Aquitalea magnusonii: one gene and its partners. The protein of the gene in region 1 interacts with the protein of each later gene in a pairwise test. Links are inferred from orthologs where the notes say so. Each region holds a gene or a part of one and is shown in the gene's direction. Other genes may lie near its edges.

Region 1 (10,395 bases):
GCCTTCTTCCTCCAGCCATTGGCAGAAGGCGGCCACCAGCTCATCGCCCACCAGTGACTGCGGCACGGCCCATGAGTAACCGCGTACAGATATTTCCGGCCCATCCAGTGGTGCCACCAGCTTGCCGCTGGCCAGTTCGCTTTCAATCACCGGCAATGCGCCCAGAGTGACGCCCAGTCCGTCCACCGCCCCCTGCAAGGCCAGATAGTAATGATCAAAATGCTGGTCTGCGGCCGATTGCAGGCCGGGCACGCCGGCTGCCGCCAGCCAGCGCGACCAGGCAACCGGTCGGGTTTCCGAATGCAGCAGGGTGTGGGCGGCCAGATCGGCTGGCTGGCGGATGGGCTGACGCGCCAGCAAGGCCGGGCTGCACACCGGAATTTCCCGCTCGGTCAGAAAAGCGTGCGATACAAAACCATGCCAGTGATCCTTGCCACGCCGGATGGCAATGTCGAAGTCGGCATTCTGGTTGTTGATGCTGGCGTCCGAGGTTGCCAGGCGCAGTTCCACCCCGGGATAGCGCAATTGAAAGCGTGTAAGCCTGGGCAATAGCCAGTGCATGGCCAGCGTCGGGGTGACATTGATGTTGAGTCGCCGCCCCTGTTTGCGCGCAATCAGTTTTTCCGTGGCACCCGCAATGCCATCCAGCGCCGCCTGGATGGCGGGCAGATAGGATTGCCCGGCAGCCGACAAGCGTACCCGACGGCCATGACGTTCAAACAGGGCCACTCCCAGCCAGTCCTCCAACTGTTGTATCTGGCGGCTGATGGCACCATGCGTCACATAAAGCGTCTGGGCAGCCGCACTGAAGCTGCCTTGCCGGGCTGCGGATTCAAAGGCTTTCAGTGCATTGAGCGGTGGGAGTCTACGATTCATGCTGGTGAGTCTAGCGCACAAGCAATGCCATAAAAACTCGTTTGTTGTGTACACCGGAGCACGCTAGCCTTGCCATATGAATCCCACACTCAATATTCCCAACCGGCGGCAGTTGTTCATCGGCTTTTTCAGCATTGGCCTGAGCGGCTTTGGCGGTGTGTTGCCGTTGGCCCATCGCATGCTGGTGCAACAGCGGCGCTGGCTCTCCGAAGAAGAATTTACCGAACTGCTGGGCCTGGGCCAGATTCTGCCTGGCCCCAATATCGTCAATATGTCGATTGCCATCGGCGCGCGTTTTCATGGTGTGGCCGGTGCCTGGCTGGCCGTGGCCGGTTTGATGTTGGCACCGCTGGTCATCGTACTGGGCATGGCGGTGCTGTATGACCACTACCGTAATCTGCCCGATGTGCAAGGCACGCTGCATGGATTGGCGTCTGCGGCGGCAGGCTTGCTGCTGGCCATGGTGCTGCGCATGGGGGAGAAGATTGAACGGCATCCCTTGGCCTTGCTGATGGCCATGCTGACCTTCATCGCCGTCGGCATCTTGCGCTGGCCCTTGCTGCCGGTGCTGTTGCTGCTTGGCCCGGTTTCGATATGGCTGGCCCGCCGTCGCCAGCGGCAAGGAGGGGAGGCATGTTGATCCTGCTATCCTTGCTGGCCAGTTTTTCCCTGTTCTCGCTGATGGCGGTGGGCGGGGCGGTTACCTTGATTCCGGAAATGCACTACTACGTGGTGGAAAGCCATCACTGGATGACGGGCCAGGAATTTGCCGCCCTGTTTGCCATCGCTCAGGCCGCGCCTGGCCCCAATGTGCTGGTGGTCAGCCTGATCGGCTGGAAGGTGGCCGGACTGGCCGGTGCCTTGGTGGCTACGGTGGGCATGTGCGGGCCATCGTCCCTGCTGTGTTATTACGTGGCCCGGCTGTGGCAGCGCTTTCATGCCTCGCCCTGGCGGCGTGCCATCGAGCGCGGGCTGGCACCGCTCACCATCGGCCTGGTGGCCGGCAGTGCCATGCTGATGAGCGAGGCGGCCAACCAGCATCCGGCAGGCTGGCTGCTATGTGCGGCAACAACGCTGCTGGCGTGGCGCACGCGCATCAATCCGCTGTGGCTGCTGGCGGGCGGCGCGCTGCTGGGCTTGAGCGGCTGGCTTTGATTCGCTCTGGCGCGGCGGGCGTCACATGCATTTCATGCAAAGCCCGCAGACTGTGGCGCGAACCCGGCAGCCGGAGCCCTGATGTCTCTTCCCCGCCTTCCCTTGCGCACCAATATGCTGCTGTTGCTGCTGGCCTTGCGGCTGTGGCTGGTAGAACTGGTGGCCGTGCCTTTGGCCATGGCCTGGCTGCACCCGGCCTATGGCTTGCTGTTGCTGGCGGCACTGCTGCTGATTCCCTTGCGCTGGCAACTGCTGCATGAGGCTGCCCATGGTCGGCTGCTCCCCTCCCGGCGCTATAACCGGCTGGCCGGGCGCTTGCTGGCGATCAGCCTGGGCCTGCCGTTTGATGTGTGGCGGCAGGCGCATCTGCTGCACCACCGTTACAGCCGCACCACACTATGCCGGGTAGAGGTTTATGAGCCAGGAGCGGAACCCGCCCGCCAACGCCAGTTACTGCTGTGCCTGCGTCTGTGTGGTGGCGCTTATGTGCTGGCCTGGGCTGGCAGTCTCTTGCTGCTGAGCTATCCTGCGGCCGCACATTGGTCCTGGCTGCAGCAGCGGGTGCCGTTGTGGCCACGCTTGTGCCGGCGCGTGCAAGCCAGTGGCCGGCAAGGGACGGCGCGCATGGATGGCGTGCTGGCCTGCCTGTTACCGCTCCTGTCCTTGCTGGTGTACGGCCAGCATCACTGGATGTTGTGCTTGGCCTGGTGGCTGCGCGCGGTGCTGATTTCCCTCACCGACCATGTCTGCTTTGCCGGCCAGCCACTGGGCTGTGCGCGGCAGGCGGCCAATCTGGCACTGCCGCGCTGGCTGGGCCTGTGTCTGCTCAACAGCCACTTGCGCGGTGTGCATCAGCGCTGGCCCCAACTGGGCTGGCAGGCCTTGCCGCAGCATTTTGCCGCGGCCGGCCTGTGCTGGGATGGGGGATTTATCCGCCAGATGTTTGTCGGACAATGGCGTGTCCTGCCGGCGACCAGTCTGCCGGTAATACCCCTGCGCAGGGCAGGGATGGGTATAATGCCGGCTGACTTTAATCATTCCAGGCTCGCAAGCCGATACCGACATGACCCAGCTCAAGAATGACACCTTCCTGCGTGCGCTCCTGAAGGAGCCGGTTGAATACACACCCATCTGGATGATGCGCCAGGCCGGCCGCTATCTGCCGGAATACCGCGCCACCCGCGCCCGTGCCGGCAGCTTCATGGGCCTGTGTACCAGCCCTGATTTTGCTACCGAAGTCACCCTGCAGCCGCTGGATCGTTTTCCGCTGGATGCCGCTATCTTGTTTTCCGACATCCTCACCGTGCCGGATGCCATGGGCCTGGGCCTGTACTTTGCCGAGGGCGAAGGCCCCAAGTTTGAACGCCCGCTGCGCGATGAAAGCGCCATCCGCGCCTTGCAGGTGCCGGTGCTGGACAAGCTGCAGTATGTATTCGATGCCGTGGCCAGCATCCGCAAGGCGCTGGATGGACGTGTGCCGCTGATCGGTTTTTCCGGCAGCCCCTTCACCCTGGCCTGCTACATGATAGAAGGTGGCGGTTCGGACGACTTCCGTCACGTCAAGGCCATGCTGTACAGCCGTCCTGAGCTGCTGCACCACATCCTGGCGGTCAATGCCCAGACGGTGACCGACTACCTGAATGCCCAGATCGATGCCGGGGCGCAGGCGGTACAGATCTTCGATACCTGGGGTGGTGCGCTCAGTCACGCCGCCTACCGGGAATTCTCGCTGGCCTATATGCAACGCATCGTGGCCGGTCTTAAGCGTGAGGTCGATGGCCGCCGTGTGCCGGTGATTGTCTTCACCAAGAATGGTGGGCAGTGGCTGGAAGACATCGCGGCCATCGGTGCGGATTGTGTCGGTCTGGACTGGACTACGGACATCGGCCAGGCGCGTGCCCGTGTGGGGGACAAGGTGGCGCTGCAAGGCAATTTCGACCCGAATGCCCTGTTTGGCTCTCCCGCAGCCATCGAGGCGGAAGCCGGCCGCATTCTGGCGGCTTATGGCCAGGGCTCAGGACATGTGTTCAACCTGGGCCATGGCATTTCCCAGCACGCCGATCCGGCCCACGCCGCCGCGCTGGTTGAGGCGGTGCATCGCCTGTCGCGTCAGTATCATCAGTAAGTCATTTGGACAGGCCGGGGGCAAGCCCCGGTCTGTTTGTCATTTGCAAGGATAAAACTGTTTATTCCTGCCTTATTTCAAATTGATTTAACGTTGCCGCCGGTTTTTTCCTGCTCATCCTGCTGTGACAGGGTGGGGTATCGTGCTGCCATGGGCGTGCTTTTGCATGCGGCTTTGCAGAAATCTTCCTTACTGTCAAAGTGGGTGTTGACAGCAGTGGAGACTGGTGTTCTCAGAGTTATGCACATCGGGAACCTCCTCTGCTCTGCCTTGTCAAGCCCGGTGAGCAAAATTAGTGCAGTGTTTGCAAGTTATTGAAAATAAACGGAATATTTTTCTGATTAATTTTTGTGCAATCTAGTGGAAATGCTGATTTAATGGCCTTTCCATGCCGGGATGCAGAGTTGTTCACAAAGATATCCACAGCTTCTGTGCATAGATGGCGCAAAGCCTTGTCGGAACTGGGTTTGGTGTAAAGGGAATATTTACCGTGGCTTCTCAGAGAGTTCAGGTGGTGGTCGATCTGCCCCTGTTTGGCGCATTTACCTACCTGTCTCATTTTGATGTCATACCCGGCCAGCGGGTGGCGGTTCCCTTTGGCACACGGCAGTTGTGTGGCGTGGTTGTCACTGGCATACCCCCGGAGGGTTTGCCGGAAACGCAGCTAAAGGAAGTTGCGCAGGTATTTGATGCGCTGCCACCCTTGCCGGCGGATTTTCTTGCCATGGTGAACTTCGCCGCCGCGTACTATCACTTTCCACTGGGCCAGACCCTGTTTACCGCCCTCCCTACCGGCTTGCGTGAAGCCCGCGACATCATTCCACCGGATGAGCGCCCCTTTGCCCTGACGGCCAAGGGCGAAGCCGAAGCGCCGCCGGCGCGGCAGCGTGCCCGGCTGGCCTTGTGGCAGGCACTGGGGGATGGCGCACTGACCCAGGCACAGGCCCGCCAAGTGACGCCACAGGCCGGCAAGATACTTGCCGATTGGCTGGCCGAGGAACGCATCAGGCGGGTTAGCCCGGAGCGCGTGCCGCTGGAGCTGGGACCTGCACCACACCTGAATGATGACCAGCAAGCAGCGCTGAGCGCGCTCACCGCCCAGCCCTCAGGCTTCCAGAGCTGGCTGCTGCATGGCATCACCGGCAGCGGCAAAACCGAGGTTTATCTGCAGCGCATTGCGCCCAGTCTGGCTGCCGGTCAACAAGTGCTGGTGCTGGTGCCGGAAATTAATCTGACCCCGCAATTGGTGGAGCGCTTCATCCAGCGCTTTCCCGCCAGCCGGATTGCCGTGCAGCACAGCCAGTTGGCCGACGGAGAGCGCCTGCGCAACTGGCTGGATGCCTGGCAGGGGCGGGCGGATATTGTCATCGGTACCCGCCTGTCCGTTTTCACACCCATGCCGCGCCTGGGGCTGATCGTGGTGGATGAAGAGCATGATGGCTCGTTCAAACAGCAGGATGGGCTGCGCTACCACGCCAGGGATCTGGCCATCTGGCGCGCCCGGCAGGCCGGCATTCCCATCATCCTGGGCAGTGCCACGCCCAGCCTGGAAACCGTGGCCAATGTCGAGGCCGGACGCTACCGCAAGCTGACGCTAAGCCAGCGCGCCCATGGCGCCGCACGGCTGCCGACGGTGCGGCTGGTGGACACCCGCCGCGCCAAGTTGACGGAAGGCTTGTCCGATGCGGTGATCAAGGCGCTGGCCAGTCGGCTGGAACGCGGTGAAATGAGCCTGGTATTCATCAATCGGCGCGGTTTTGCGCCGGTGCTGGCCTGCACCGATTGCGGCTGGACCAGCGGCTGTCCACGCTGTTCCACTAGGCTGGTGTTGCACCTGATGGAGCGCAAGCTGCGCTGTCACCATTGCGGCTGGGAAGAAGCGGTACCGCATGCCTGCCCGGAGTGTGGCGCGCCGGATATCAAGCCGCTGGGTGAGGGTACGCAGCGGCTGGAGTCGGCGCTGGGCAGGCTGTTTCCCAGCGCCCGCATCCTGCGCATCGACCGCGATACCACGCAGCGCAAACAAGCATGGGATGAAATCTACCGCCAGGTCCATGCCGGTGAAGTCGACATGCTGGTCGGCACCCAGATGCTGGCCAAGGGGCATGATTTTGGTACCCTGTCGCTGGTGACAGTGCTGAATGCCGATGGCGGGCTGTACTCGGCCGATTATCGTGCATCCGAGCGGCTGTTTGCCCAGCTCACCCAGGTGGCAGGCCGTGCTGGCCGTGCCGATGCGCCGGGTGAGGTCCTGGTGCAGACCCAATGGCCGGACCATCCGCTGTATCAGGCCCTGGTGGCGCATGATTTTGACGGTTTTGCTGCCAGCTTGCTGCAGGAGCGCCGCCTGGCCGCCTTTCCACCCGCCGTCTACCAGGCCCTGCTGCGTGCCGATGCCACTGAGCTGGCACAGGCCAACGCCTTCCTCACCCAGGTGCGCGCACAAGTGCAGCCACTGGCGGAGGAGGTGCTGATTTCCGGTCCGGCACCCGCGCTGATGGTACGGCTGGCCAATCGTGAACGCGCCCAACTGGTGCTGGAATCACCCAGTCGTCAGGCCCTGCATCGTTTTCTTGATCAATTACCCCCTTTGCTGGATGCCCTGGCGCGTCAGCATGGGCGCGGTTTGCGCTGGTCGCTGGATGTGGACCCGCAGGAGATGTAATGAAGTCTGTAGTTGCATGTATTGCCGGCTGCCTGAGCGCAGTTTCTCTCTCGGCCATGGCGCTGGATCTGCATGGTTTGCGGGCCGACGAAGTTGCCATCTGGGCCGCGCCGGTGGAAGGCGGGGCCGAACTGGCCAGCCTGCGTGCCGATGCCGCAGTCAATCCGGCCTCCACCATGAAGCTGATCACCAGTTGGGTGGCACTCAACAGACTCAAGCCCGGCTATCGCTGGACCACCCGGCTGGTATCGGCAGCGGCGGTGGAAAACGGCGTACTCAAGGGGGATCTGGTCTGGGTGGGGGCCGGCGACCCGCGCTTTGGCATGGCCGATCTGCAAACCCTGCTGCACAGCCTGCGCCTGCGCGGCATCCGGCAGATAGAAGGCAGGCTGCTGCTGGACAAGAGCGCTTTTAGCAGCATAGGCACGGCAGACAATTTTGGCGGGGACGAAGGCAAGTCCTTTACCGTGGAGCCGGATACCCACCTTACCGGACTGAAAGTAGCCTGGCTGCGCTTTTTCAATGATGGCAACGGTGTGCGCGTGGCGCTGGATCCGCCACTGGCAGGTGTCCGGCTGCAAGCCAGCCTGGGCAATGGCGGCGACACCGCCAGCACCTGCCCGGATGTGCGCCAATGGGTACATATCCGCCAGCAAGGCAGCCAGATTGAAGTCAGTGGCAAGCTGCCCGCCGCCTGTGATGGCAGCCAGGCTTATGTGAATGTGCTGGATCAGAATGACTTTGCCGCGCAAAGCTTTGCCGCCCTGTGGAGCGAACTGGGTGGCAGCGGCCCGCAAGGCATGGCGCTGGGCCGCGCACCGGCGGGGGCGCGCACCCTGGCGCAGTTCCAGTCCGAGCCGCTTAGCGTGGCACTGAACGATATCAACAAGTACAGCAATAACACCATGGCGCGCACCGTCTACCTCACGCTGGGGCGAGAAGACGGCAGCAGTGGCGACACCCCGGCCGATGCGCAGCATGCCGTGCGCCGTTTACTGGCCGAGCAGCATATTTCCGACGAGGCGCTGGTGCTGGAAAACGGCTGCGGCCTGTCCCGCCGCGAGCGGGTGTCGGCACGGCTGCTCGGGCAGGTACTGCTCAATGCCGCCCGCGGCCCTTATGGCAATGAATTGCTGGCCACCCTGCCGCTGGCCAGTGAGGATGGCACACTCAAGCGCCGCTTTGCCGCAACCGGTCCGCGGCTGCGGATGAAAACCGGCACACTCAAGGACGTGAAGGCACTGGCCGGCTACTGGCAGGCCGCCGATGGACGCCGGCTGGCCATCGTGGCCATCGTCAACAGCCCGCGCGCGCTGGCCATGGGGCCGGCGCTGGATGGCATTGTTGCCGACCTGATCCGCCGCTTTGACCGCAGCGTGCCAGACAACAGCGCGAACACAGTGCCTGACGCTATAATGCAACCCTGAACCCACCACGCATCAACAGGTTTTTCATGAAACACGTCACCATGTATACCACCGCAGTCTGCCCTTACTGCATCCGCGCCAAACAACTGCTGGCCAGCAAGGGAGTAAGCGATATCGAGGAAATCCGCATCGATCTGGACCCGGAAGCCCGTGACCGGATGATGAGCAGCACCGGCCGCCGCACCGTGCCGCAAATCTATATCGGCGACACCCATGTCGGTGGTTGCGACGATCTGGTTGCTCTTAACCAGGCTGGCAAGCTCGAAGTGCTGCTGGCTGATTGATCGGCATCAAGCCGCATCTGCCAAGCTGTTTAATCCACCTGCCCCCCACTGGCAGCACGCCGTGCTTTCATGCGATGATGCGTGCTTGATTTCCTGACTAACCGGCCGTTGTCTGACGGCCAAGTGCGAGACAAGACATGAGCGAACAACAAGAGCTGCAACCGGTATTTTCCATCGAAAAAATCTATGTAAAAGATCTGTCCCTGGAAGTGCCGAACGCTCCCCAGGTGTATCTGGAAGCGGCCCAGCCGGAAATCGACATGCAACTGGCCAGCGAAGGCAAGCAGATTGACGATGGCTTCTTCGAAGTGGCCCTCACCGTGACCGTGACTGCCAAGCTGCCGGAAAAAACCATGTTCCTGTGCGAAGTGACCGAAGCTGGCATCTTCCGCATCGAAAACGTACCGACCGAAGACATCGAACCTATCCTGGGTGTTGCCTGCCCGAACATCCTGTTCCCGTATGCGCGCGAAACCGTGTCCAACCTGGTAAACCGTGCCGGCTTCCCGCCGGTGCTGCTGTCGCCGATCAACTTCGAAGCGCTGTACATGCAGCAGCGTGCTCAGCAAGCCGAAGCCGGCAACGCCTGATGCTGCGCCGCCTCGTCGCTGTCACTGCCATGCTGGCCGGGCTGTACGCCCTGCCGGCACAGGCTCTGGAGTTCCGTTCGGTCAAGGAAACCGGCGTGGCGCTGTACGAGGCGCCTGCGCTGAGTGCCAAAAAGCTGTTCGTGGTCAGCCGTTATTATCCGGTTGAAGTCCTGTCCAGCCAGAAGGAATGGTCCCGCGTGCGCGATGCCACTGGCGGCATCGCCTGGATTCCGCATGCAGCCCTTTCCAGCCAACGCTGGCTGCTGGTGACTGCAGACCAGGCGGTGGTGCGTGACAGCCCCGCTGCCGATGGCAAACCCGTGTTCTCGGTTGCCCGTGATGGCGTACTGCAATGGCAGGAAGCACCGAAGGATGGCTGGGTACGCATCAAGCATCGTGATGGCAGTACCGGCTTTGCCCGCATCAGCGACCTGTGGGGTTTGTAAACCATGAAACTGGCGATACTGGGAAGCGGTGCCTGGGGTAGCGCACTGGCATTGGCCTTTGCCCGTCACCATGATGTCAGCCTGTGGGGACGTGATGCCGCATTGATGGCTGAACTGGCTGCCGAGCGCGTCAATCGCCGCTATCTGCCCGACTGCCCCTTTCCCGATTCCATCACCCTGACTGCCGAGTTGCCGCGTGCCATCCAGGGGGCGGAACTCATCCTGATCGTCACCCCGATTGCCGGTTTGCGCCCCACGCTGCGGGCGCTGACTGCGCTGTCATCCGAACTGCCGCCCATCTTGTGGGCCTGCAAGGGATTCGAAGCAGGTTCCAGCCTGTTACCGCATCAGGTGGTGGCCGAAGAATTGCCGCCAGACCACCCCTGCGGCGTGCTGTCCGGTCCCAGCTTTGCCCGTGAGGTGGCCGAGGGCCTGCCTGCCGCTGTCACCATTGCGGCAGATGATGGCGAATTTGCCCGCCGTATCGCCCGCGAATTGCACAGCCCGCTGCTGCGCCTGTATGCCAATGATGATCTGGTGGGAGTGGAAGTCGGCGGGGCGGTCAAGAACGTGATGGCCATTGCCACCGGTGTGGCCGATGGCCTTGGTTTCGGCATGAATGCCCGTGCTGCGCTGATTACCCGTGGGCTGGCGGAAATCACCCGCCTGGCCAGCGCGCTGGGTGCCAGTCAGCAGACCATGATGGGACTGGCCGGCATGGGAGATCTGATTCTGACCTGCACCGGTGCCTTGTCGCGTAACCGTCAGGTGGGGCTGAAGCTGGCAGAAGGCAAATCACTGGACGTGATCTTGGCCGAGCTGGGCCA
Region 2 (10,710 bases), 4.4 Mb from region 1 along the record:
TTTTGCCCAGGGTGTAGCTGGTGGCAGTCAGGCGCGCCGTCTTGATCAGTCTTACCTGCGTCGTGATGGTAATGGTGGTATTGAGAAAGACCGTACCCGAGGCAATGGTCTGTGCCGAGGTGCCCGTCATTGCGGTGCCGCCAAAGCCGGTGCCGCCGGCGACTACGCTACTCAGAACCACAAAGCCAATGCCGGGAATGCTGGTGTTGTAGATGGTGTAACTGCGGCCGTTCTCGTTGTAAGTACCTGCCGTAGAGGTGCTGCCAGGGCTTTGTTGCAGGGTGGTGAACACCCCGATCAGGTTACCGCCCTGCGCGCAATAAACAATGCTGTTGCTACTGACAGAAAACCAGCCGGACAAGGGTGTGTTCAGCGGGCCGTCTTGCGGACTGCTGACCTGGATGCTGCCAGGCACCGCAATCGCGACGGCGCTGCCAGCCCAGCTTGTACTGTTGCAGCCTGCCTGGGCCCAAAAGCTGGCCAGCATCAGCAGCGTGGCCAGAAGGTAGCCGCGTACGAGGTTTGGTCGGATATATGGCATGTAATGATGAGTCATGGCTGTGTTGCAAATTGCGCCTGGCGCATCACGGCGCAGGCGATTTAAGTGCGGCTGACAAAATAGCGTAGCCCCTGGGGCAAAGCGCCGACGCAGACACTACAAGCAGTACGGCAAGGAGGCACCGCACCGCAGCAGGTTTTTGCTTCGTGGTGCCGGGTACTGTCGGGTCGGCAGATTGTCGCTGAGGCGCTCAGGCGGCGGCGCCACTGCAGCGCCAGCCAGGTAGCTGCCTGCGTGCGGCCCAGGTGCCATGTCGCTATTTTTAGCGCAGGCATGTGGTGAATACAAAAGATACTGGCAGTATTGACATCAGATTTAGATTAAAAAATAACCAGAATATTCGTACCAGATTGTCTGCGCCGGTTGCTGGTACTTGCCGCGGTGCCACGGGTAGCGGGCAGAAAAAAGGCCACATCGGGCGATGTGGCCTTGATGCGGCAGGGCAGCTTGTTTACTGCCCGCCTTCCACGTCTTCCAGGCTGAAGGTTTCGCTGTGGTCGTTATAAGAGAAGATCTCGGCATAACGGCCCCAGCTGATCACCGTATCCAGTGTCTCCTCGGCCGCGCTGTCGCTGAGCGAGTCTTCCAGTTCCTGTTCAAAGCGCAGCCGTGGTGCGCGCTGGCCCGGACGCTCCTGCAGCACGCGACGGATGCGCGCCGCCAGCGGGATGTGGCGCAGCAGATGCTCGGCAAACAGCACTTTGCGCTCCTGCGTGCCGTAGTCGGCAAACAATTTGCCGGCAGCGGTCAATTCGATATCGCCATCGCGCAGCTCGACAAAACCCAGGTGCTCCAGTGTTTCGGCCACCGGGAACAGGTCGTCCACTTCCAGCAGCAGCTTGCTGCCGATTTCCGGCAGGTCGGCGCGGCCGTTGTACGGTGCGGCGGCCAGCGCTTCCATCAGGCCGGCCATCAGGTTGGTGGACACTTCAGTCAGCGGGCTGCCGATTTCCAGCTGCACCTTGTGCAGGGTGTCGGCGCTGCGGCGCTGGGTCATCAGCGCGTAGATGTCATCCACCATCTTGCGGAAGGCCGGGTCCAGCCGGTTGCGCGGATGGGCAAACGGCACCTTGATTTCCGCGACTACACGGCCCGGATTGGACGACAGCACCATGATGCGGTCGCACATGAACACCGCTTCCTCGATGTTGTGGGTAACGATGAGGATGGACTTGATCGGCAGTTGTTTCTGGTTCCACAAGTCCAGCAGGTCGGTACGCAGGGTTTCCGCCGTCAGCACGTCCAGCGCCGAGAATGGTTCATCCATCAGCAGCAGGGTGGGGTTGACCACCAGGCCGCGGGCAAAGCCCACGCGTTGGCGCATGCCGCCGGACAATTCGCGCGGATAGGCGTTTTCAAAGCCGTCCAGGCCGATCAGGTCGATGGCGGCCAGCGCGCGGCGGCGGCGTTCCTTGGGCTCCACGCCCAGCGCTTCCAGCCCGGCTTCCACGTTTTGCAGCACGGTCAGCCAGGGGAACAGGGCAAAGGTCTGGAACACCATGGCCACGCCTTCGGCCGGACCGGTCAGCGGCTGGCCACAGTAGTTCACTTCGCCACTGCTGGCCTGAATCAGCCCGGCGATGATGCGCAGCAGGGTGGACTTGCCCGAGCCGGAACGGCCCAAGAGGCCGACGATTTCGCCTTCATGCAAGGTGAGGTTGACGTCGTCCAGCACCTGGATATCGTCTTCGCCACCCTTGTGATAGCCCTTGTCGACATGCTTGAGGGAAAAGATTTCCTGCCGCAGGGTTGTGGTTTCGTTGTGCATGATTTTCCCCCTGCTCAGTTGAGACGGAGCTTGTTTTCAGCAATGGCATACAGCGGACGCCACAGCAGACGGTTGAACAAAACGACAAACAGTGACATCACGCAGATGCCAAGCAGAATCTTGGGAAAGTCGCCGGCAGCGGTCATCTGGGCGATATACGCGCCCAGGCCGTGGGCGGCCAGCTTGTCATCGCCCCAGGACACCATTTCCGACACGATGCTGGCATTCCATGCGCCGCCGGAAGCGGTGATGGCTCCGGTGATGTAGTAGGGGAAAATGCCCGGCAGCATCACCTGCCGCCACCATTGCCAACCCTTGATGTGGAAATTGGTGGCTGCTTCGCGGAAGTCATTGGGGAAGGCGCTGGCACCGGCCACCACATTGAACAGGATGTACCACTGGGTGCCCAGCACAATCAGCGGCGACAGCCAGATGTCCGGGTTCAGCTTGAAGTGGACGATGAACACCACGAACACCGGAAACAGCAGGTTGGCCGGGAAGGCGGCCAGGAACTGCGCCACCGGCTGGATCATCTCGGCCAGGCGCGGACGCAGGCCGATCAGCACCCCCAGCGGCACCCAGATGACGGAGGCCAGCGCAATCAGCAGGGTGACACGGATCAGGGTGATGAAGCCCAGGCCAATCACCTTGAAGGTTTCACCCAGCCCCACCTCACTGCTGATGAAGCTGTACAGCCGCCAGCAGACATAAGCCACCAGCAGGGTGATGCATGCCCCCCACAGCAGGTCCAGCCCGCGTGTAACGCTGGCTTCCGCCGGGCTGTCGATGAAGCGCGGCAGACTGATGTTCAGCCGCAGCCGCGCCAGCTTTTTCAGCAGCTTGCCAAAGGGACGCAGGATCTGCTGGATGACGCGGGTGCGCTGGATCAGGTTCAGCACCCAGGATTCCGGTGCCGCCTGCGACATGGTGTCTTCCAGGCGGAACTTGTCGGCCCAGGCCACCAGCGGGCGGAACAGGAACTGGTCGTAAATGATGATGACCACGGTCATGGTGAGAATCACCCAGCCCACTGCCGCCAGGTTTTTCTGCGCAATGGCCATGGCCAGATAGGAACCCACGCCAGGCAGGGTGACGGTCTTGTCGCCCACGGTGATGGCTTCGGAGGCCACCACGAAGAACCAGCCGCCGGACATGGACATCATCATGTTCCAGATCATGCCCGGCATGGAGAACGGCACTTCCAGTTTCCAGAACTTCTGCCAGCCGGACAGGCGCAGGTTTTGCGACACTTCTTTCAGGTCGTTGGGCACGGTGCGCAGCGACTGATAGAAGCTGAAAGTCATATTCCAGGCCTGCGAGGTGAAAATCGCAAAAATGGCGGCAAATTCAGCGCCCAGCACCCGGCCGGGAAACAAGGCCAGGAAAAAGGTGACGGTAAAGGAGATGTAGCCAAGCACCGGCACCGATTGCAGGATGTCCAGAATGGGCACCAGCAATTGGCCGGCGCGGCGGCTCTTGGCCGCCAGCGTGCCGTAAAGCAGGGTGAACACGATGGAGGCCAGCATGGCGGCCAGCATGCGCAAGGTGGTACGCAAGGCGTACTCGGGCAGATTGGCCGCATCCAGCGAGATGGGTTCGGTCTGCAGGGCGCTGATCGGGGCCCAGGTACCTTGGATACCGGTGGTGGCAAACAATAGAAAACCCAAAATCAGCGGGAAAGCGATCAGATCCCAGCGATTGGGCAGCAGCCGACGGGCGGTGGCGGGAATAAACGGACGGATAACGCTAGTCATCAGGCCTCTCCGATTGGTGTGGTTAACCTGGCGGAACAGTGCAGGCCCCGTTCCGCTTCTTCATCAGATGAGCACCATCTTTTGTTATGTCACGGCGGGCCGTGGGCAAACATCAAACTGGCTCTGCAAACGCGCACGAATGATAACAAGGCAAACATCAAATTTTGATGAAATCTGACAGTTTTTTGTATGGATTATGTAACGACATCATTTGCTGAAAAATACCCGCAAGCTCGCGATTTGCAAGTAATTAATGCCAGCACTGGCTGCATAGGCAATTTGCCGTGGTGGCGGCTGCCGGCACCGGCCCGCTTGCCTGGTGGCGGCACGCATGGCAGCTTGCCATGCGTGCTGTGCGCTGGCGACAAATTTGGCTGCCATGGCTTGATTCAGCGCAAGCTCGCCCCCATAACCTAGTCTCGCGGATGTGCTACACTTTCGCCTATTTTGTTTTGTCGGCCCGTCCGGGCCTCTGGATTGGAATACATGATTTCCTCGCTACTCAAGAAAGTATTTGGCAGCCGCAACGACCGTCTGCTGAAGCAGTATCGTCAGGAAGTGGCGCGCATCAATGCCCTCGAAGATGGCATGAAAGCGCTGTCCGACGAGGCTTTGGCGGGAAAAACCGCCGAGTTCAAAAAGCGCCTCGCTGAGGGCGCAACGCTGGACAGTATCCTGCCGGAGGCCTTTGCCGTCTGCCGCGAGGCCTCGCGCCGCGTGCTGGGCATGCGCCACTTCGATGTGCAGCTGATCGGCGGCATGGTGCTGCACCATGGCAAGATTGCCGAAATGCGTACCGGTGAAGGTAAAACCCTGGTGGGCACCCTGCCGGTATACCTGAATGCACTGACCGGCAACGGCGTGCATGTCATCACCGTCAACGACTACCTGGCCAGCCGTGACGCCGGCATCATGGGCCGCCTGTACAACTTCCTCGGCCTGACCGTGGGCGTGAACCTGTCGCAGATGGCGCATGATGACAAGCAAGCCGCCTATGCCTGCGACATCACTTACGGCACCAATAACGAATTCGGTTTTGACTACCTGCGCGACAACATGGTGTTCACCACCGGCGAGAAGGTGCAGCGCAAGCTGGCCTTTGCCGTGGTCGACGAAGTGGACTCCATCCTGATTGACGAAGCGCGTACCCCGCTGATCATCTCCGGCCCGGCCGAAGACAATATCGACATGTACCAGCGCATGAACGCGGTACCGCCGCTGCTCAAGCGCCAGGAAACCGAGGACGGCGAGGGTGACTACTGGGTGGATGAAAAAGCCCATAGCGTGCTGTTGTCCGAAGCCGGTCACGAACACTGCGAAGACATCCTGGTACAACTGGGCATGCTGAAGGAAGGCGACAGCCTGTATTCCGCCACCAACATCACCCTGATGCACCACCTGATGGCCGCCTTGCGCGCCCATTCGCTCTTCCATCTGGACCAGCACTACGTGGTGCAGGATGGTGAAGTGGTGATCGTGGATGAATTCACCGGCCGCCTGATGGCAGGCCGTCGTTGGTCCGAAGGCCTGCACCAGGCGGTGGAAGCCAAGGAAGGCGTGGAAATCAACCGCGAAAACCAGACCCTGGCGTCCATTACCTTCCAGAACTACTTCCGCCTGTACGGCAAGCTGTCCGGCATGACCGGCACCGCCGACACTGAAGCCTACGAATTCCAGAGCATCTACGGCCTGGAAACGGTGGTGATCCCCACCAACCGTCCGATGCAGCGCAAGGACGCGCAGGACAAGGTATATCGTTCTTCCCGCGAGAAGTACGACGCCATCCTGGCCGACATCAAGGACTGCCACGAGCGTGGCCAGCCGGTGCTGGTGGGTACCACCAGCATCGAAAACTCCGAGCTGATTGCCGAGCTGCTCAAGCAGGCCAAGCTGCCGCACAATGTGCTGAACGCCAAGGAACATGCGCGTGAAGCCGACATCGTGGTGCAGGCCGGTCGTCCGGGCGTGATCACCGTGGCCACCAATATGGCCGGTCGTGGTACCGACATCGTGCTGGGTGGCAATCCGGAACCGGAAATCCGCGCGGTACAGAAGGACGACAGCCTGTCTGAAGACGAGCAGAACGCCCGCATCGAAGCCATCCGCGCCGAGTGGAAGCTGCGTCACGACGCGGTGCTGGCCGCAGGCGGCCTGCACATCATCGGTACCGAGCGTCATGAATCGCGCCGTATCGACAACCAGTTGCGTGGCCGTTCCGGCCGTCAGGGCGATCCGGGTTCCTCCCGCTTCTACCTGAGCCTGGAAGACCCGCTGCTGCGCATTTTTGCCTCCGACCGCGTGGCCGCCATCATGGACCGCCTGAAAATGCCGGACGGCGAAGCCATCGAACACCCGTGGGTATCGCGTTCCATCGAAAACGCCCAGCGCAAGGTGGAAGGCCGCAACTTCGACATCCGCAAGCAATTGCTGGAATACGATGACGTGGCCAATGACCAGCGCAAGGTGATCTACCAGCAGCGCAACGACATCCTGCAGGATGAAGACGTCAGCGCCGTGGTGATCAACATGCGTGAAGGTGTGCTGTCCGACCTGGTCGACCTGCACCTGCCGCCGGAATCCATGGAAGAGCAGTGGGACCTGGTGGGCCTGGAGAAAACCCTGGAAGCCGAATTCCAGCTGGCCGCCCCGGTGGCCGACTGGATCAAGGCCGAATCCACACTGGACATTCCGGACATCAAGGCCCGCATCATCCAGCAGGCTGCCGATGCCTATCAGGCCAAGGTGGATCTGGCTGGCGAGCAAGTGATGCGCCAGTTTGAACGCAGCCTGGTACTGCAAATGCTGGATACCCACTGGCGCGAACATCTGGCCGCCATGGACCATCTGCGTCAGGGCATTCACCTGCGCGGCTATGCGCAGAAGAACCCGAAGCAGGAATACAAGCGCGAAGCGTTTGAGCTGTTTGCCGACATGCTGGAGCGCATCAAGCGCAGCGTGGTAAACGTGCTGATGACGGTGCAGATTCGCGGTCAGGAAGATGTGGACGCAGTCGAGCCGCATCAGCATGGCGACTACGAAATGCAGCATGCCGAGCCGGGCTCTTCGCTGGGCGAGAACGACGATGAAGACAACCCGCTGTCGCCCGAAGCGCTGGCCGAGCAAGGCCTGCGCGTGAGCCGCAACGACCCTTGTCCCTGCGGCAGCGGTAAAAAATACAAGCAGTGCCACGGCCGTCTGGCCTGAGTCTGACCAAGGTCTGACCATGCCATGAACCAGCAAACGCCCTGCCTTGTCGCAGGGCGTTTTGCGTAGGTGCAGCTACGTAGCCGGGCACCTTTTGCAGTGCAGCAGATGGTGGGCCAGGGGCCGCTCTGCTACCCTTGCAGCTCATAAATATTGATAACAATGGCAGCGACAACATCATGACCCCAAGCGATACCCGTATTTACCTGGCATCCGGCAGCCCGCGTCGTCGCGAACTGCTGGAACAGCTGGGCGTGCATCTGGAACGCATCCACGCCGACATCGACGAATCGGTACTGCCCGGTGAAAACGCCGTCGCCTATACCGAGCGCCTGGCACGCGAAAAAGCGGCTGCCGGTTGGGCCGTGGTGCAGAACTGCGGACTGCCGTCGCGCCCGCTGCTGTCGGCCGACACCACCGTGGTGCTGGAGGGGGAAATCTTTGGCAAGCCGGCCGATGCCGCCGACGCCGCACGCATGCTGCGGGCGTTTTCCGGCCGCAGCCATCAGGTGGTCACCAGCGTGGCCGTGCGGCAGGATGAGCGGGTCGAACTGCGCACCAGCATCACCGAAGTGCATTTCCGTGTGCTGAGCGACAGCGACATCCAGCGCTATATCGACAGCGGTGAGCCGTTTGACAAGGCCGGTGCTTATGGCATCCAGGGCCTGGCCGCGGTGTTCATCGACCATATCGCCGGCAGCTATACCGGCGTGATGGGCCTGCCGATGTTTGAAACTGCCGAACTGCTGGGCCTGTTCGGCCACTCATTCCCTTGAGCGGAGGTAAGACCATGCTGCATCAGTCCATTCCGCTGCCGCGCGACATCCAGCGCCCCAAGGAACAAATCCTCGTCAACATCACCCCGCAGGAAACCCGCGTGGCGGTGCTGGAGGACTCCATCGTGCAGGAGCTGCACGTGGAACGCGCCGCCAGCCGCGGTATTGTCGGCAATATCTATCTGGGCCAGGTCAAGCGCGTGCTGCCCGGCATGCAGAGCGCCTTCATCGAAATCGGCCTGGAACGGGCGGCTTTCCTGCATATCGCCGATGTGCTGGAACAGCGTCAGCATCCCACCGAGCCGCAGCGCATTGAGAAAATGCTGTTCGAAGGCCAGACCGTGCTGGTACAGGTGATCAAGGACCCGATCGGCACCAAGGGTGCGCGGCTGTCCACGCAAATCTCGCTGGCCGGGCGTTTCCTGGTGCATCTGCCGCAGGAAGAACACATCGGCATCTCGCAAAAGATCGAGAGCGAGTCGGAACGCCACAGCCTGAAGGCGCGGCTGGAAAAGCTGCTGCCGCCCAGCACGCCGCGTGGCTACATCATCCGCACCAGCGCGGAAACCGCCACCGATACCGAGCTGCAGGCTGACATCGAATACCTGTCCAAGCTGTGGGCCGACATCCGCCACAAATCGCAGCACCTGCCGGCGCAAAGCCTGCTGTACGAAGACCTGCCGCTGGCGGTGCGCGTGCTGCGCGACATGGTGAGCGACACCACCGAGCACGTGATTGTCGACTCGACTGAAAACTACAGCCGCATGGTGGAATTTGCCGAGCAATACGTGCAGTCCGCCGTGCGCAAGATCGAGCGCTATTCGGGCGAACGGCCACTGTTCGAGCTGTTTTCCATCGAGGCGGAAATCGACAAGGCATTGTCGCGGCGGGTGAACCTGAAGTTTGGCGGCTACCTGATCATCGACCAGACCGAAGCGATGACCACCATCGATGTCAACACCGGCGGCTTTGTCGGCAACCGCAATTTTGACGAAACCATCTTCAAGACCAATCTGGAAGCCACCCAGGCCATTGCCCGCCAGCTACGGCTGCGTAATCTGGGCGGCATCATCATTGTCGATTTCATCGACATGGACAATGAAGAACACCAGACTGCGGTACTGAGCGAAGTGGCCAAGGCACTGGCGCGCGACCGTACCCGCGTCACCCTCAACGGCTTCACCAGCCTGGGGCTGGTGGAAATCACCCGCAAGCGCACCCGCGAGAGCCTGGCGCATGTGTTGTGCGAACCCTGCCCCACCTGCCAGGGCCGTGGCGAAATCAAGACCGCCCAGACCGTGTGTTACGAGGTGCAGCGCGAAATCGTGCGCGAGGCGCGCCAGTTCGATGCCAAGGGCTATCGCATCCTGGCGGCACAGCCGGTGATCGACATGTTCCTCGACGAGGAATCGCAAAGCCTGGCCATGCTGGTGGACTTCATCGGCAAGCCGATTTCGCTGTCGGTGGAATCCACCTATACCCAGGAACAGTTTGACGTGGTCCTGTTGTAAGCACCGGCCCGGCATGGTCCGGGCCGCGTGGTAATGGAGTAACAAGCATGAAGCAAGATTCCGGCGACGCCCTGTGGCTCGCCATTCTGCAGGAAGCCGAGCAGGCCGCGCGTGACGAACCGATGCTGGCCAGCTTCCTGCACATGACGGTTTTGCGGCACAGCACGCTGGAAGACGTGCTGGCCTTTCACTTGTCCAGCAAGCTGGCCAGCCCGGTGATGGACGCGCGCGCACTGATGGAACTGTTCCGCGAGGCGCTGGCATCCGACCCGGCCATCAGTGCCTCGGCACGGGCCGACATCCGCGCCTGTTTCGAGCGCGACCCGGCCTGTGACAGCTATTCCACGCCCTTGCTGTACTTCAAGGGCTTCCATGCGCTGCAAAGCCAGCGCATCACCCACTGGCTGTGGCAACAGCAGCGCAAGACCCTGGCGCTGTTCTTGCAGAACCGCATTTCGGAAGTCACCGGTGCCGACATTCATCCGGCAGCGCGTATCGGCCAGGGGGTGATGCTGGACCACGGCACCGGACTGGTCGTCGGTGAAACCGCGGTCATCGGCAATAATGTTTCCATCCTGCACGGCGTGACGCTGGGCGGCTCCGGCAAGGACCGGGGCGATCGTCACCCCAAGATCGGCGATGGCGTGATGCTGGGTGCCGGTGCCGCCGTGCTGGGCAATATCCGCGTGGGCGACTGTGCCAAGGTGGGTGCCGGCAGCGTGGTGCTGGAAGACGTGCCGCCGCATGCCACGGTGGCGGGCGTGCCGGCCCGCGTGGTGGCGCAAACGGTGGAAGGTGCCATGCCGGCCCTCGACATGGACCAGCGCGTGTGACCCAGCCCACCGTGCACCTGCTGACCGGCCCTTCAGCCGCCCAGGCCTTGCGCACCCTGCTGCCGGGCGATGAGGTGCTGGAGGTGGTGGAAGACTTCGCCCATGGCCCGCTGGCCGATGCCGATGCCATCGACCCGCAGGCGCGGGTGGCGTGGTGGAACCGCATCTGGTGGTCCATGCGCTGGCTGCCGGACATCGACGAAGCCTTTCTCAAGGACTACTGGCACTGTCGCAAGCAGTTGTTCCGCGTGTTTGTCCAGCGCCAGCCGCTTTGCCTGTGGCTGGGCAATGGCGCGCATGACCGC
Region 3 (10,255 bases), 2.2 Mb from region 1 along the record:
CGACGCAGTGCGAGCCATCGGTCTGGCCGGTGGTGATGGCAGCGCCGGCCGCCAGTCGCCGCAGCGCGCGCGCGATCTTTATCCGGCCATCGATCCCTGTTACAGCCTGGAAGCTGCCGCCAAGGTGGCCCTGCTGGAAAAAGTGGAAAAGCTGGCCCGCGCCATGGACCCGCGCGTGATCCAGGTGATGGCCGGCGTGGCTTCGGAATACGATGTGGTGTATGTGGCGCGGCATGATGGCGTACGTGCGGCCGATGTGCGGCCGCTGGTGCGGCTGTCGGTACATGTGATTGCCGAACAGAATGGCCGCCGCGAGCAGGGCTCCGGCGGCGGCGGTGGCCGTTTCGACCTGACGCGCTTTGACGATGCACTGGTGGAAACCTATGTGCGTCAGGCGGTGGACCAGGCATTGATCAATCTGGAAGCCCGCCCGGCCCCCGCTGGCCAGATGACGGTGGTGCTGGGCTCCGGCTGGCCGGGTGTGCTGCTACATGAAGCCATCGGCCATGGCCTGGAAGGCGACTTCAACCGCAAGGGCACCTCGGCCTTCTCCGGCAAGCTGGGCCAGCGCGTGGCCGCTGCCGGGGTAACGGTGGTGGATGATGGCACGCTGGATGGCCGCCGCGGTTCGCTGGCTATCGACGATGAAGGCAACCAGACCAACCGCACCGTGCTGATTGAAGACGGTATTCTCAAGGGCTATATGCAGGATGCGATGAATGCCCGCCTGATGCAGGTGGCCCCCACCGGCAATGGCCGGCGCGAATCCTATGCCCATATCCCCATGCCACGCATGACCAATACCTATATGTTGGGCGGTCAGCATGATCCCAAGGAAATCATCGCCTCGGTCAAGGACGGCCTGTATGCCGCCAATTTCGGCGGTGGTCAGGTGGACATTACCAGCGGCAAGTTCGTCTTCTCCGCTTCGGAGGCCTGGCGCATCGAAGATGGCAAGCTGACCTATCCGGTAAAGGGGGCCACGCTGATTGGCAACGGCCCGGATGTGCTGGGTTATGTTTCCATGATCGGTAATGACATGGCGCTGGATCAGGGCGTTGGTGTCTGCGGCAAGGAAGGCCAGAGCGTGCCGGTGGGGGTGGGGCAGCCTACCTTGCGTATTGATGGCGGACTGACCGTTGGTGGTACCGGCGGCTGACAGGGTAGCTGGCATTCATGAAGCAAGCGAAGGCCGGCCTGGCACATGGCCAGTGGCTGTTGTTGCTGGCCGGGCTCTGCCTGCAGCACCGCGTGGCGGCACAGGACTTTACCGTTGCGGTGGAGGAGTCCGATAACCATCCTTTTGAGTATGTTCAGGGGGATGGCAAGACCCACGGCGGTTTTCATCTGGAAGTCATCGATGAGGTGACAGCCAGGCTGGGGTGGCATGTGGTGTACAAGCCCATGCCTTGGCAGCGCGCCCTGCGCAGCCTGCAGCTTGGACGAGTGGATGCGCTCAGCTATCTGGCCCGCACGCCGGAGCGCGACGCCTATGCGGTATTCCTGCCAGCGGCCATCCAGCACCGACAATATGCCGGCCTGTTTGTGCTGCGCGCCCAGCGCCAGCATTTTCCCGACAGCGCCCGTCCCTGCAGTTACGCCGCTTATCGCATGGCGGCGGCCAGCAACTATTTTTATGGCGCCATCGTGCAGCAGGCGATGCATGAGTGCTGGCAGATAGACATGACAGCCAGCTCCAAGGAAGAAGTGTTTGCCAAGCTGCTGGCCGGACGCATCGACATTGCCGTGGCCTACGGTACATCGCTGCAGTCGCTGGATATGCGCATGCCGGAGCTGCAATCCCAGGTGGTGGCGCTGCGTGAGCCGCGCTGGCTGATTGGTGACTTCTACCTCGGTTTCTCACGCAAAGCCATGTCGGCACAGCGCATTGATGCCTATGTCGCCGCACTTGGACGCTTCCGCAAAACCCCGGCTTATCAGCAACTGGTCAGCAAATACAATATGAAGTCCTTCCTGCCCTGAGCGGCAGGCAAGTCCTTGTCGTCCTTTCCGCTTGAAGGTGTGACCGGAGCGGATGGCGGTTGCAGGAGAAATCATGGTTCGGCTGGAAGATCTACATATCCTGCTGCACACCGCACAACTGGGCAGCCTGTCTGCCGCTGCTCGTGCGCTGGATATCAGTCCGGCGGTGGCCAGTGCCGCGCTCAAACGGCTGGAAAGCGAGCTGGGTACCCATCTGCTGGTGCGTTCCACCCGCAGCCTGCGGCTGACTGCCGATGGCGAGCGTTATCTGGAGCATGCCCGGACTGCGCTGGATGCCTTGCAAGCCGGCGCGCAGGCGCTGGCTGCCGGCCGCCAGACGCTGCAGGGGCAGCTCAGCCTGTCCATGCCCTCCGATATCGGCAGGCAATTGCTGCGTCCCTGGCTGGATGCCTTTCTGGCGGAGCATCCGGGCGTACGGCTGCAATTGCATATCAGCGACCGTCTGGCCGATTTGTACCGCATGCCGGTGGACGTGGCCCTGCGCTACGGCGTGCCGGAGGATTCCAGCCTGGTGGCCCTGCCCATGCTGCCGGATAATCGGCGGCTGCTGTGTGCCGCACCTTCCTACCTGGCAGCACATGGCTGGCCGCAACACCCTGAAGATCTCACCGCCCATGCCTGCCTGCGGCTGGTGCTGGGCGATGCCCTGCACGAACGCTGGCGTTTTGCCCGGCAAGGGGAGTGGACCACCGTTTTGGTTGGCGGGCGGTGCAATAGTGATGATGGCGAGATTGTGCGCCGCTGGGCGGTGGCCGGGCAGGGCATCGCCTACAAATCCAGGCTGGATGTGCTGGCCGATGTGCGCGCCGGCCGCCTGCTGCCCTTGCTGACCGAGTATCAGACCGAGCGTGCGCCGCTGTATCTGGTCTGCCCCCACCGCATGATGCTATCGCCGCTGGTGGTGCGCCTGCGCGAATTCCTGCAGTTGCGCCTGCAACAATATGTGGCGGGCAGCGAACCGGTGCCAGATCAGGACTGAGCCGGCACCCGGACGCTCAACCCTGGGTACTGAGCAGGCTGCCCACCGAGCTGGTGTAGCTGTTGCTCTGGCTGTGCTGCAGGTTTTGCAACAGCGCGCTCAGGAAAGATTGCAGATTGGCCGAGGTGCTGCTGCCGCTTGCACTACTGTCGCTGCTGCCATTGGCCTGCTGGACGCTGCTGAGCAGATTGTTGAAATCGCTTTGCAGGGTGCTCAGCGTGCCGGAGCTGCTGGACAGTTGCTGGATCAGGCTTTGCAACTGGCTTTCGGCATTGCCGTAGGCCGTGCTGCTGTCACTGCTGCTATCCGCCGTACTGGTTGACTTCAGCGCTGCAAACAGGTCATGCAGGAAGGTGTGCATGGCCTGCATCGGGTTTTGCGTGCTGCTGCTGGTCAGGCTGCTGTCGCTGTCGTCGTCATCATCCGGTGGCGGCGGAGGTGGTTGTACTGCGGCTGTGCCGGCATTGCTGCCGCTACTGTTTGCCGTGCTGCTGCTGGACGACGGTGGTTGCAAGGAGATGCCCAACTGGCTTAGTGCCTGCTCCACGCTTTGCATGAAGGCATCGTTGCTGCCGCGGTGCTTACCGTGGTGGCGTACTTCGCTGCCCGTACTTGTTGTGCTGGCCTGGCTGCTGCCCAGCAGGCTGCCATAAACCGAAGTGCTGCTGCTGATTCCTGAAATGCTCATGATGATGGCTCCTGATACGCGCTGGTGAGCGGTGCGCTGTTGCCATCGATGCGGCGCATGACGGCAGGCGTGCTGCTGCAGCAAGGCAAGTTCCAGGCCAGTGTGTGACGGTGAAAATGTAAAAACCTGTTAGGAAGTGTTAGCGTTTGTCGCCTGTCGCGGCAAAAACGCCATGCTCTGCTAAGGTGTCGCCTGTCGTGGATTTCCGGCAGTTGGCAGCGATGGAAAAAATTGCCGCTGCCAGCAGGCACTTGCCGCCGGAAAATTGTAAATATTGATTGCAGACAAGGGCTTGTCACGGTTGATGGCCGGTCTGCAGGCAAATTTTGCCGTTGCGTCAGAAGGTAGCCGCCATCAATGAGAGAGGGACCCGGGGCAAGCGGGCAGGCGGCTACCGTTTGCCATGATGCGTGGGTCGCCGGTTAAAAACGGTTAGCGGGCGGTAAAGCACTATAAATCAGTGTAAATGCCAGTAAAACTTCACCCGCAGCCGGCCGTGATGTGGATCATGTCTGCCGACAGCCTCCCAGGAGAGGGGGGAATGCGATAAATCAGGATGGAAAATGCGAATACTGCTGGTTGATGACGATATTGAATTGGCCGACATGCTGGGCAGCTACCTGGAGCGAGAGTCCTGCCTGGTTCAGAAAGTAAGCGATGGCACCAGCGCCGTGGTGCAGGCACTGTCCGGTCAGTTCGACCTGATGGTGCTGGATGTCATGATGCCCGGACTGAGCGGGGTGGAAGTGCTGCGGCGGGTGCGGGAGCACAGCATGTTGCCGGTGCTGATGCTGACTGCGCGTGGTGATGACACTGACCGTGTGCTGGGACTGGAGCTGGGTGCCGATGACTATGTGCCCAAGCCCTGCACCCCGCGCGAGCTGCTGGCGCGCATCCGCGCCATCCTGCGTCGCACCGGCAATCAGCCGCAGCCGGCGCACGAAACCGATGTGCTGCGCGAGGGGCCGCTCACCATGTGGCCGGGCGAGCGTCGTGCCCAATGGGGCGAACAGACGCTGGAGCTGACCAGTACCGAATACAGCCTGCTGGAACTGCTGGTGCGCCATGCCGGCCAGCCGGTTGGCAAGGACGTGCTGTCCAAGCAGGCGCTGGGCCGTCCGCTGGCGCGTTTTGACCGCAGTGTGGATGTACACATGAGCAGCATCCGGCAAAAGCTGTCGCGCGTGGCACCGGGCCGCATCTGCATTCAGACCGTGGTGCGACGCGGTTATCAGTTCATCAAGGCCTGATATGGGACGCTTGTTCTGGAAGCTGTTTCTCATCTTGTGGCTGGCGCAAATCAGCACCGTGGTCGGGGTGGGGGCGTTTTTCTGGATCAAGCACCGTAGCGATACCGCCGCCGCCATCGAAGAGCACCATCCGATGGATGGCACGGTACTGGATCTGGCCGCTTCCCTGCTGCGCTATGAAGGGCCTGCCGCCTTGCGCAAGCAACTGGCCGGCATGCAGCCGCATGGTCGCAATTATCTGTATGTGCTGGACGACCAGGGGCATGACCTGCTGGGGCGCTCGGTACCGGTACTGGACCACTTCGGTCCCCGTCCCCGGCGTGAGGTCAGCCTGCCGGATGGCAGACATTACCGCTTGGTATTGTTACCGCCAGGGCCGCCGGGCATGCCGGGCGGTCCGGGACGCGGCGGGCCGGAAGATCCGGGGCCGATTCCCCTGATTCCAGTGCTTGCCGCCCTGCTGGCAAGCCTGCTGTTTGGTGCCATCCTGGCGCGCTATCTGTCCAAACCCATCCATCTGATGAGCGAGGCATTCCAATCCGTGGCCAAGGGCCAGATGGACATCAATCTTGCCGACAAGATAGGCGGGCGGCGTGATGAGCTGGCTGATCTGGGACGTGATTTCGACAGTCTGGCGCAAAGGCTGAAGCAGTTGATCGTGGGGCAGCGCCGCCTGTTTCACGATGTGTCACACGAGCTGCGCTCGCCCTTGGCCCGGCTGAATGCTGCGGTGGATCTGGCACGGCAGCAGCCTGATCGTCTGGATGAATGGCTGGAGCGTATCGAGCGTGAATCCGGCCGCATGGATGCGCTGGTGGGCGAGGTGCTGGCGCTGGCCAGGCTGGATGCCGAGAGCGCCCAGCATCCGCCGGAGCGTCTGGCAATCGATGTATTGCTGGAAGAGTTGGTGCCGGATGCCGAATTCGAGGCACAGGCCAATGATTGCAGCATCGTGCTGCTGCAGACCGATATGGCGGAAGTGATGATGCAGCCGGAACTGCTGTCGCGTGCGCTGGAAAACGTGGTACGCAATGCCATTCACCATACCCGCAAGGGCAGTGCGGTGTCGCTGGCAGTGGTGCGCGGCGCAGCCGAAGTCAGCATTGAAGTGTGTGACTGCGGCCCCGGTGTGCCGGAACATGAACTCGAAACCATCTTCGAGCCTTTCTTCCGTAGCGAACAGAACAATCAGCCAGGCGGCTACGGGCTGGGTCTGGCGATGGCGCATCGCATCGTGCAGACCCATCATGGCCGTATCAAGGCGGCCAATCTGCCGCAGGGTGGGCTGCGTGTCAGCATCACCCTGCCGCTGGCCTAGGCGCTAGCCCTTGGAGCGCAGACCGCCGGAACTCCCCAGTTCGCTTAGCAAACGGCTGGTAGTCTGGCCGCTCAGGCGGAAAGGGTCCAGCACCGGGCTGGAAGAATGCCGCAGCAGCAGTGCGGCATTTTTCTTGTCCAGCGGTGCCTGCGCCATCGACCAGCAGGCAAACTCGCGCTGATCGACTTCCGCATAAGTCAGCAAGGTGACGTCGCGGTGACGGCTGTCACGGCAAATGGCCTGATACAGCGCATTCACCTCGGTCCGTCCACCTTCCAGTGCCTGCACAAACACGCCATCCCCGTAGCACAGTACACCGGTGATGCCGCGTTCGGGATTGTGCTGGTGGGCTGCATCCAGAATCTGCTTCACCAGTTCGCTGGTGATGGGGGTGGTGCTGCGGCTGGCATAAATCAGGCGAACAAGCATCTCAGTTTCCTTTGTGCAGCAGCGACAGGAATTCCCGGCGCAGGTTGGCGTCGCGCAGGAAGGAGCCGCGCATTACGCTGTTGGTCATCTTGGAGTTACTGTCTTTCACCCCGCGCCAGTGCATGCAGAAATGATCGGCCTCCATGACGATGGCCAGGCCGTCCGGCTGCAATTTGTCCATCAGCAGGTCGGCAATCTGCATGACTGCTTCTTCCTGGATTTGCGGGCGGGTCATCACCCAGTCAATCAGGCGGGCGTACTTGGACAGGCCGATCAGATTGGAGTGCTCATTGGGCATCACCCCCACCCACACCCGGCCCATGATGGGGCAGAGGTGGTGGGAGCAGGCGCTGCGTACCGTGATCGGCCCCACAATCATCAGCTCGTTCAGCTGCTCGATATTGGGAAATTCGGTATTGGGCGGGCTGGCAACATAACGGCCACGAAACACTTCGCGCACGAACATCTTGGCGACACGCCGCGCGGTATCCTGCGTGTTGTGGTCGTTGACGGTATCGATGACCAGGCTTTCCAGCACCCCCTGCATCTTGGCTGCCACTTCCTGTTGCAGCAAATCCAGCTCATCGCCTTCGATGAAGTCGGCAATATTGTCATTGGCGTGAAAGCGCACGCCGGCATTCTGAAGACGGTAGCGTATGCGCGAAGAAACGCTTTCTGTCGGCGTGGCGTTGTTATCCGTTTTGCTCATGGTGGGCTTGGGCCTTTATCTTCGATGGACTGGTGTGATCCCGGCAAAGGCAGTTGCCCATGGGGAATCGCCCTGCCAGCCGCTGTTTATCCGTGACGTGTATAGCAAGCGACAGCTGAGGACTGCCGCTGGAATTCCTGTTCTGCATGGTAATGCGCCGCAAGGGCCGGGAAAAGGAAAACCGGAATCGACACTGTCAGATGGTGACAGCGGCGCAGGCTTTCAAGACGGTGGCGCAGTTTTCTGCTGCCGGTACAAACAGGGCTGGCCGGATGCTTCCAGCACATCGATGCAGGGCTGGCGCTTGCTCTTGATGTGTAGTGCGCGGCAGGCATAGGGAAAGCGCGCATCATGGCTGATGTGGTAATGGCGGCAAGCCAGGCAGCCGGGGCGCGGGGCAGTGGATTGTCCGGTAGCAGGCATGGTGTGGCCAGGAGGAATGGAAACTGTGCTGATTGTGCCTGTCGGGGCGGTGTATGTGAATATTTGTTTTAAATGCTGATGTCGGCTGTCATTTTTGGTATAAAGCTGAATTGCATCCCGCGAAGTTGGCTATCTCTGCCGGCAAGGCGGCGTGACCGGCTGCTCAAGCCGGTATTGATACTGATCATGACTATCGACCCCGTACTGGTTTTGGCTCCGATCTTTCTCACCACCGAATTGCTGAGTCTGGCGCTGTGCATGGCGCTGGCTTCGCTGCGGCGCAGCGGCCTGCCCGGCGCACGGGAGTGGCTGCTGGCCAATGTTGCGGTAGTGATCTATCTGCCCTTGCTGGGTTTGCGCGGGCTGATTCCCGACAGTATTTCCATTGTTGTGGCCAATGGCATCCTGGCGCTGTCTGTCGCCTTGTATTATGCCGGCTGTGCCTATTTCCTGGGCCAGCCAGCGCGCTGGAACTGGCTGCTGGGCGGTGCGCTGCTGCAGGTGCTGGCCGTCACTTACTGGCGCTACGGCAATGACAGCTTGCCCATGCGTGTGATGGCCATTTCTGCCTACAGTGCAGCGGTGTGTACGGCAACTGCCTACTTGATGCTGAAACATTACCGTGGCCGGCGCAGCAGCGTTCATTACCGCTTGCTTACGGTACTGGCCTGTGTCTTTGCCCTGACCCAACTGGTGCGCAGCGTCTATTTCTACACACTACACCCCGCGCCCACCAATATCATGCTGGCCAGTGGCTGGAACATCATGCTGCTGTGTCTGGGGGCGGCCATCATGCCCGCCTTGTCCATGGCGGCGGTGCTGATGCTGCACGAATCGCTGCAAACCGAGGCGGAGAATGCGGCCAACCGCGATTTCATGACCGGCGCGCTGTCCCGCAAGCATCTGTTTACCATCGGCCAGCAGCAGATACTGCACGCGGCCGCCACCCATCAGCCGCTGACGCTGTTATTGATCGATCTGGATCACTTCAAGGCCATCAACGACACCTATGGCCATGCGGCGGGTGATGAGGTGCTGCGGGCCTTTGCCGACATGGTGCGCGGACATCTGCGCAGCCGTGATGCGCTGGGCCGGCTGGGGGGAGAGGAGTTTGCCATCATGCTGCCGGATACCACGGTGGAGGCGGCATGGCAGGTGGCCGAGCGCTTGCGGCAGCAGGCGCAGCAGCATCTGGTCTGCAGCAGTTTTGGGCATTGCCGCTACAGCATCAGCATCGGCGTGGCGGGCTGGCATGGTGGTGAAAGCTTCGACCAGCTATGTCGCCGCGCCGACCAAGCCCTGTACGAGGCCAAGAACCATGGCCGCAACCGGGTGCATGTCAGTCCGGGCATCTCGGCTGCGGTGGCGGGCTGAGTTGTCTTTCACGGCGCCGGTTTGAAGCTCAGGCATACCGAATTGATGCAGTAGCGTTCGCCGGTGGGTTCCGGCCCGTCGGGAAATACATGGCCCAGATGGGCGTCACAGTCGGCGCAGCGTACTTCCACCCGGATCATGCCGTGCGAGGTGTCGCGCAGACGCTTGATGCGCTCACCGGCGGCTTCGGCCCAGAAACTGGGCCAGCCGCAGCCTGCGTCAAACTTGGTGTCGGAGTGGAACAGCAGGCTGCCGCAGCAGATGCAGTGATAGTCACCGCGCTCGCTACGCCGGTAGTGCTCTCCACTGAAGGGACGTTCGGTGCCCCCCTGGCGGGTGACGCGGTATTGTTCCGGACTGAGCCGGGCGCGCCAGTCGGCGTCGCTGATGGATTTCGGGTCGCTCATGGCCATTCCTCGGGTGGGGTGCTGACAGTGAATCGGGCCGGACAGGAAAATCTGTCACGCCGCCTGCTTACAGTTCGTCCAGGCTGTTGTCCAGATGGGTCTCGTCGGCCCATTTTTCAATTTCCCACTCGCCATCCCGATAGCGAATCCAGTTGAGTGCGGCATTCGGAATGGGAAAGTCGCGGGCGCCGCTCAGTCCCTGGCCGCTGGCGGTGCGGTGTACCATTTCCAGCACACCGCCATGGCTTACCACCAGAATCTGCTGTCCGCTGTGGCGTTCTGCCAGTTGCTGCATGAAGTGCATGATGCGCTGCTGAAAGCCGTGCAGGCTTTCACCACCTTGCAGGTCGAAGTGGACATCCCGCTCCTGATGCAGCCGGTAGACGTGGGGGATGTGCTGGCGTGCCTCATCGAAGGTGCGGCCCTGCAGGGCACCATAATGCCGTTCTTTCAGCGCCGGGTGGGTTTGCAACGGCAGGCCCAGCCGCTGGCTGATGGCGCTGGCGGTCTGGCGGGCGCGGTTCAGCTCGCTGACATGCAGCGCGGCAAACTGCAGTTGCCGGCGCGCCAGGGCGTTGGCCAGTTGCTCGGCTTGCTGCAGGCCATGGCTGTTGAGTGGAATGTCCAGATGACCCTGCAGGCGGCGTTCGCGGTTCCAGTCGGTTTCACCGTGG

What was found.
Region 2: the proteins of secB (region 1) and secA interact in binary tests that used the Escherichia coli proteins (3 or more experiments, as listed by UniProt). The link is inferred for Aquitalea magnusonii from one-to-one orthologs.
Region 3: the proteins of secB (region 1) and DLM_RS11485 interact in binary tests that used the Escherichia coli proteins (3 or more experiments, as listed by UniProt). The link is inferred for Aquitalea magnusonii from one-to-one orthologs.

The regions. Positions count from the first base shown.
Region 1 is NZ_AP018823.1:150,653-161,047, forward strand. The notes cover bases 7,470-10,395. They hold secB (protein-export chaperone SecB), read left to right. Parts: upstream 7,470-8,669; coding sequence 8,670-9,122; downstream 9,123-10,395. Other genes in these bases: dacB (D-alanyl-D-alanine carboxypeptidase/D-alanyl-D-alanine-endopeptidase), read left to right, coding at 7,470-8,248; grxC (glutaredoxin 3), read left to right, coding at 8,275-8,532; DLM_RS00795 (SH3 domain-containing protein), read left to right, coding at 9,122-9,568; DLM_RS00800 (NAD(P)H-dependent glycerol-3-phosphate dehydrogenase), read left to right, coding at 9,572-10,395. Also shown: transcriptional regulator GcvA, read right to left, coding at 1-876; DLM_RS00755 (chromate transporter), read left to right, coding at 953-1,516; DLM_RS00760 (chromate transporter), read left to right, coding at 1,510-2,031; DLM_RS00765 (fatty acid desaturase), read left to right, coding at 2,113-3,114; hemE (uroporphyrinogen decarboxylase), read left to right, coding at 3,095-4,156; DLM_RS00775 (primosomal protein N'), read left to right, coding at 4,647-6,821; more of dacB, read left to right, coding at 6,821-7,469. UniProt on the Escherichia coli protein: One of the proteins required for the normal export of some preproteins out of the cell cytoplasm. It is a molecular chaperone that binds to a subset of precursor proteins, maintaining them in a translocation-competent state.
Region 2 is NZ_AP018823.1:4,548,372-4,559,081, forward strand. Bases 4,245-7,485 are described here. They hold secA (preprotein translocase subunit SecA), read left to right. Parts: upstream 4,245-4,567; coding sequence 4,568-7,285; downstream 7,286-7,485. Other genes in these bases: DLM_RS21355 (Maf family protein), read left to right, coding at 7,465-7,485. In the rest of the region: DLM_RS21335 (fimbrial protein), read right to left, coding at 1-556; DLM_RS21340 (AAA-associated domain-containing protein), read right to left, coding at 1,011-2,327; DLM_RS21345 (ABC transporter permease), read right to left, coding at 2,342-4,081; more of DLM_RS21355, read left to right, coding at 7,486-8,061; rng (ribonuclease G), read left to right, coding at 8,076-9,572; cysE (serine O-acetyltransferase), read left to right, coding at 9,620-10,405; DLM_RS21370 (DUF3658 domain-containing protein), read left to right, coding at 10,402-10,710. UniProt on the Escherichia coli protein: Required for protein export, interacts with the SecYEG preprotein conducting channel.
Region 3 is NZ_AP018823.1:2,398,771-2,409,025, reverse strand. The notes cover bases 3,292-6,077. They hold DLM_RS11485 (response regulator transcription factor), read left to right. Parts: upstream 3,292-4,234; coding sequence 4,235-4,921; downstream 4,922-6,077. Other genes in these bases: DLM_RS11480 (HAMP domain-containing sensor histidine kinase), read left to right, coding at 4,923-6,077; DLM_RS11490 (cellulose 1,4-beta-cellobiosidase), read right to left, coding at 3,292-3,671. In the rest of the region: metalloprotease TldD, read left to right, coding at 1-1,159; DLM_RS11500 (substrate-binding periplasmic protein), read left to right, coding at 1,177-1,983; DLM_RS11495 (LysR family transcriptional regulator), read left to right, coding at 2,057-2,983; more of DLM_RS11490, read right to left, coding at 3,000-3,291; more of DLM_RS11480, read left to right, coding at 6,078-6,239; DLM_RS11475 (BLUF domain-containing protein), read right to left, coding at 6,243-6,668; folE (GTP cyclohydrolase I), read right to left, coding at 6,670-7,377; DLM_RS11465 (hypothetical protein), read right to left, coding at 7,600-7,800; DLM_RS11460 (sensor domain-containing diguanylate cyclase), read left to right, coding at 7,987-9,174; peptide-methionine (R)-S-oxide reductase MsrB, read right to left, coding at 9,183-9,587; DLM_RS11450 (histidine phosphatase family protein), read right to left, coding at 9,649-10,255. UniProt on the Escherichia coli protein: Response regulator member of the two-component regulatory system CpxA/CpxR which responds to envelope stress response by activating expression of downstream genes including cpxP, degP, dsbA and ppiA.